Regions from separate parts of the Exiguobacterium sp. K1 genome, predicted to be linked through region 1. Evidence: predicted binding sites of a transcription regulator. Region 1 holds the regulator's gene; the other holds the start of a gene.
The links. The regulator LexA, encoded in region 1, represses DNA repair genes until DNA is damaged. The targets are predictions, from matches to a motif close to CGAACATATGTTCG.
Positions count from the first base shown of each region.

Region 2: N7U64_RS12975 (NUMOD4 domain-containing protein) is a predicted target of LexA. The motif match lies at 1,451-1,464, and genes of this name have one in related genera.

Region 1 covers NZ_JAOTIT010000007.1:156,517-159,655, forward strand. The annotation lists gene N7U64_RS13895 (recombinase family protein) at 1-245, opposite strand, end outside; gene N7U64_RS13900 (hypothetical protein) at 291-578, opposite strand; gene lexA (transcriptional repressor LexA) at 787-1,401, shown strand; gene N7U64_RS13910 (metal-binding protein) at 1,432-1,902, shown strand; gene N7U64_RS13915 (MIP/aquaporin family protein) at 2,089-2,793, shown strand; gene glpK (glycerol kinase GlpK) at 2,831-3,139, shown strand, end outside.
Region 2 covers NZ_JAOTIT010000006.1:154,870-158,008, forward strand. The annotation lists gene N7U64_RS12955 (DNA alkylation repair protein) at 1-124, shown strand, start outside; gene N7U64_RS12960 (hypothetical protein) at 121-450, shown strand; gene N7U64_RS12965 (hypothetical protein) at 514-810, opposite strand; gene N7U64_RS12970 (shikimate kinase) at 807-1,391, opposite strand; gene N7U64_RS12975 (NUMOD4 domain-containing protein) at 1,531-2,055, shown strand; gene tnpB (IS200/IS605 family element RNA-guided endonuclease TnpB) at 2,220-3,139, shown strand, end outside.

The DNA.
Region 1 (3,139 bases):
CCGCGTCCGATCCGCGTATCATCCGTCACAAGAACGGCGTCCACCGCTTGACGTGTGACGTAATCAAGAACGGATAACATCCCTTCCCTGTCAACGTCGTAACCACTTTCTTTTTCCGTGATGATATCCACGACTTCAAATCCTTTTGTTGCAGCGAGTCCCGACAGTTCTGATCTTTGCCGCTCAAGCGAGCTATCCTGTGCTTCTTTTTCCGTCGAGACGCGACAGTAGATTACTACTTTCATCGTACTTCACACCCCTGTTCGTTCATTGACAACTTTTACAGTTTGTCATTGTTGCGCGATTGGTACAACGATTTTGTTTTTCGAAATGACATGTGTCGTCTTTAATTCATTATTCTCAATCAACCATTCGACATATTCTTGGTCCGTCATTGAACCGTCGTTGTATACTTCCGCCACCTGTTCGACGGTCGCGTTCTGGTCTACTGTAACGGAAGTCGTTAACAGCTGTTCGACCTTTTCATCCGGGCGAGGTGTTAAGAGAAAAAGAATGAAGGCAAAGCTGAGCGTATAAAAAACAATGGAAAAGGCATGGGTACGGATTGAATGCATCATGATGAATCCCTCCAAATTAAAATGTTTTAGAATAAACGTTCGCGGAACAATTGTTCGCATAACTCATCTTAAACCAGGAACCAGTGTTCGGTCAATATAAAATGTCGAACAATTGTTTGTACGCTCATTTGTTCTATGTTATAGTGATTTTAGAAACATGTATTCCTATAACCTTCAAAAACCAATCCGGAAAGAGGTGGCAATTCATATGCGGAAAATGTCGAAACGACAACAAGAAATCCTTGACTACATCGTTGCTCAAGTGAAACTGAAAGGGTATCCACCTTCAGTTCGTGAAATCGGTGAAGCTGTTGGTCTTGCTTCAAGCTCAACGGTACACGGTCATTTGGATCGTCTAGAAAAACGCGGACTGATTCGCCGTGACCCAACAAAACCACGTGCGATTGAGATATTGCTTGATAAACCTGAAGAAGATCATGAAGCTATCGTACACATTCCTGTCATTGGGAAAGTAACGGCCGGTTTCCCTATCACAGCCATTGAAAATATCGAAGAACATTTCCCTCTCCCTGCACATTACGTCGGGAACGAAAATGTCTTCATGTTGACGATTGACGGTGAGTCCATGATCAATGCAGGTATTCTAGACGGTGACCGGGTCATCGTTCGTCAGCAGAACACAGCAGAGAATGGTGAAATCGTCGTGGCTATGACCGAAGATAGCGAAGCGACAGTTAAACGGTTCTTCTTAGAAGATCAACAAGTACGTCTCCAACCAGAAAATGATTCGATGGACCCGATGTATTTCGATAACGTCTCGATTCTTGGCAAGGTCATCGGCGTATATCGGACGATCCACTAAGCGAGGGACCAGCGCAGCTGGTCTTTTTTCATGCCTTCTGGAAATGTACATGATACAGTCAATACCGTCGCTCTAACCGGCTACGTTGCGTATTCGGTCGCAACGCAGCAGACGGATTGGCTTCCAACTGCTGTCGGCATCGCCGTCGGCACCCTTTGGCTTTCACCAGATCTCGATTTGAAGTCTGAACCTTACTATCGGCATGGTCCTTTGCGTGTCCTTTGGATGCCCTATGTCAAAATCATGCCCCACCGGTCCATCTGGTCACACGGATTGATCATCGGTGACCTGATCCGCCTGTTGTACAGCGCCGCTTTCGTGATTCCACTTCTGTTTTTGGCGCTGTATCTGAAACTTGTCGAATCAAGCACGGTGGATTCCTGGTTTGCAGCCATGCCCGCTTTTGTCATCGGCGTCATGGTCGCCAGTACGATACATATCGTTCTCGATCATTCCAGCAGCTTCTTCCGCACCAAAAAGAAGCGGAAAAAGCGTCGTTGAAAATCCTTCGTTCATTGAAAAATGAACAAAGGATTTTTTTATTATCCATTTTTCATTTTTTTAAACATAAATTAAGGAAATTTTAATTTGAAGTTTTGAAGTATTTGTATTGAAAACGTTCTCAATTAGATGTAGGTTTAAATGGAAAGGCCATTATTTGCTTTAATCCAAAGGGAGGGTTTTTGCATGAGTAACTTTACAAGTGAGCTGATCGGAACAATGATTCTGATTTTGCTCGGGGACGGAGTCGTTGCAGGGGTTGTCTTGAGAAAGACAAAATCTGAGAACGGCGGTTGGATCGTCATTACATTCGCTTGGGGTCTCGCCGTTATGACGGGAGCATACATTGCTGCCTCGAGTGGTGCGCATCTCAATCCTGCATTGACATTGGCGCTTGCCATGAATTCCGATTTACCGTGGGCAGACGTACCTGTCTATATCGCCGGTCAATTAATCGGAGCATTCATCGGTGCAGTACTCGTTTGGCTTCATTATATGAAACACTTTGAAGCGACTGATGATCAAGCAGCAAAACTGGGTGTATTCGCAACAGGTCCGGCGATTCGCCATACACCGTCAAATCTGATTTCAGAGATCATCGGGACGTTTGTCCTGGTATTCGGAATCCTGTCGTTTGGTCTGACAACATTTGGTGACGGACTGAAACCATTCATCGTCGGTCTTCTTGTCGTCGTCATCGGTCTCTCGCTCGGTGGTACAACAGGGTATGCCATCAACCCGGCCCGTGACCTTGGTCCGCGGATTGCACACGCTATCTTACCGATTAAAGGAAAAGGTTCATCTGACTGGAGTTACTCGTGGATTCCAATCGTTGGTCCAATCATCGGTGGTGGAGTAGCCGTCTTGCTGTATCAACTGCTGCAAAACTGATTTTGTTTGACACCTACATCTCAAGGGGGATTTCAGCATGGAAAACAAGTACATCTTAGCACTCGACCAAGGAACAACAAGCTCGCGTGCCATCATTTTTGACCATGATGGACAAATCGTGAACTCGGCGCAACGCGAATTCAAACAATACTTCCCGCAACCGGGCTGGGTCGAACATGATGCCAATGAAATCTGGGGCTCTATCCTCGCCGTTATGGCGGATGCGCTCGGAACGGCCGATATCAAACCAAGCCAAATCGCAAGTATCGGAATTACGAACCAACGTGAGACAACAGTCGTTTGGAATAAAGAAACCGGCAAACCGGTTTATCATGCTCTCGTCTGG
Region 2 (3,139 bases), on a different contig from region 1:
GCAGTCGTTCCGGAATTTGACGACACGGGTCCATTATCCGGGAACACATCAATTAACGATTTTAATCAACGGAGAAGCTTACGTAACGGCTCCATTCGACGTGACAGAGGAGGAAATAAAATGAACGGTCGCCATCCTGACTTTACGACATCCCGCTTATCTGTCGAGGCAACCGATACGGCGGACGGCTGTATTTGGACACTGCAGAAACGGGACACGCAACAACAGCTTGCAACGATTGAGTTAACCGATCAGCACCTCAGCTATGACGCAATTGATCCGTCCGACCGTGACGCCTACATCGGAGAAGCCTTGACCGTCATCCTTGCGTATCTCGCGCGGACGTTGCTGTTGCCATTCGTGACAGGAGAGGGTGGAGAAGCAGAGATTTGGCTTGAGAATGAATTTTATAAGGACGGTCCGGTCTTTCGTCGTGACTTGACACATTGAATGAAAAAAAGAATCGTCTCATCAGAAAAGCTGCTTCTGATGAGACGATTTTTTGCATCCGGATCATGGTTCTGAAATGCCGTTTGCGAGTAATAACATAAAGGTGATGACCGATAGTGACAGCAAAAAGGCGGTGTTCGCCAACATACTGAACCATTTGACGTAGTTATTTGTCGACCGGAGACCCATTACCAGCGAAACGATATAGCCGAGTCCGACCAACACGTTGAGACCGATCGGCACCCACAGGCTCAGGTTCGGAAAAAATTGTCCGCTCAGCAAGTAGGAAGTCAGCATATTGAACAGAAGCAAACCAAGCGTCAGGAAAACCGGCAAATATGTCTGCTTGGATTGATTCATCGTTCGACCAGATTCGTCGACCAATTAAAGTGTCGGCAAATCGTTTCGGCACTTTCGCCGGCCGAACGTCCCTCGGTATCGAGCCGTAAGTAGTTCGGATACGGCAACTCACCCGGAAGTGAATGCGTCCGGTAGTGTTCGGCGGTTTCAAGCAGGTTGGCTTCCGACGCGGCAATGTCCCGTTTCGTAAACTTATGTAGTAAGCGGTTTTCCGTCTGATTCCGGGCAAGACGGGTCGACAGGGCAGCTTCGAGTTCAATGATGAAGACCTCGGCACCGGCTTCTTCGAACAGCTGAACGGTCTCCTCGATAAATTCGAGACCTCCACCTTCGACACCGAACAGGCATAAAAACGTAAAGACGACCCCCTCGAGATCACTGACGGCCATCTCTTTGAACATCTCCCGCCGGATCAAGTCCTTCAGCTTATGGTGCGCCGGTTTCGTAAAGTCAAAGTACGGATGCAGCAGGTCAATCGTCTGGTGGTTATGGAATAATTTCATTCCTGTTTTTTGCTCGAGTTCCTGACCAATCGTCATTTTGCCGACGGCTTGCGGACCAAGTAACATGACAAACTTCATCCCTGACACCTCTTCCTTTTTTTGTTAATACTAGCATAGAAAAACAGAGTGTTCACATTAGAACGTTTGTTCGTGAAATGATATAATGACAGTAAGAAATGCTGCTGTTTTTTTCGACCGAATGGAGGTCATTGATCATATGGAACACTGGAAGATGATTAAAGGATATGAAGGGATGTATCAAGTGTCAACAGCGGGCAACGTCCGCTCGCTTGACCGGACAATCGAGACGAACCGGGGAGTTAAACAACGACGGAAAGGCGTCGTCTTACGGCCGCGGATCAATCAGGAAGGCTACCGGAAAGTGACGTTATACAAACAAGGACGGGGCGAACGATATTATGTCGGAGAACTTGTCGCGAAAACATTTATTGATGGCGAAGCGGTACAAGAGCGGGTGATCCGGGCAGATGGAAACTGCTTGAACGACAACATCGACAATTTGACCGTTAAACCGTCGACGAACCAGGCATATGCGTCATTACTTGATGAATTCGAATCATTGCTCAGTCAACACATCGAATTATCGCCCCGACAGATTCGGGCAATCCGCTACCGTTACCAAACAGGACAGTCAATCCGACGCTTGGCACTGACGTATCAGGTGACGGAAAATCGGATCCGCAATATTATCGACAAAAAGGAAGCGCAGTATGTCATCTGAATCCGAAACAAATATCAAAAAAGGCGGACCCGAATCAATCGAGTCTGCCTTCTACTTTATCAAAAATTAGGCGAGAATACGCCCACTTCTAAACGAAGTGAAAGTGGGAGATGAATCGCCAACCTCCCTTTCGGGTATATTTCTTTTAAGGGAGGTGAAAAATGGTGTTGAAGCACAAAGCCTACAAATTCAGAATCTATCCCACGAAAGAGCAGGAAATCCTGATCGCGAAGACGATCGGGTGCTCGCGCTTCGTCTTCAACCACTTCCTGGCGAAGTGGGAGAAATTATACAAGACCACTGGGAAAGGACTGTCCTACGGTTCTTGTTCCAAAGAGCTTCCTTTGTTGAAGCAGGAGTTTGACTGGTTGAAGGAAGTCGATAGCACATCTGTTCAGATCAGCGTCAAACATGTTGCCGATGCGTTTGACCGCTTCTTCAAGAAGCAGAACGAACGTCCTCGATTCAAGTCGAAGCGTAATCCCGTCCAGTCGTTCAAGACCAACATCCAAGGCGAAAATCAGCTTCCTGAAGTGTCAATCGTCGGAAACAAGCTCAAACTTCCAAAGCTGAAATGGGTACGTTTCGCCCATTCAAAACAGATCACAGGTCGTATCTTGAACGCCACGATCCGACGTAACGCTTCAGGGAAATACTTCGTCTCCCTGCTCGTCGAGCAGGAGATTCACGAACTGCCGAAGACCGGTTCATCCGTCGGCGTCGACGTCGGACTCAAGAACTTCGCCATCCTGTCGGACGGCACGGTGTACCAAAACGACCGTTACTTCCGTTCGCTTGAGAAGAAGTTGGCGCGCGAACAACGTAAGCTCTCCCGCCGTCAACGCATCGCCCTGACCAAGAAAGTGAAGCTTTCCGAGGCGAGGAACTATCAGAAGCAGAAGCGTAAGGTTGCCCGTATCCACGAGAAGATCGTCAACAAGCGCACTGACTTCCTGCACAAGGTATCGACCGAGATCGTCAAAAACCACGACGTCATCGGCATCGAGACTTTGCAGGTGAAAAACATGCAGAAGAACCGCAAGTTGAGCAAGGCCATCTCTGACGTCAGCTGGTCAGAGTTCTT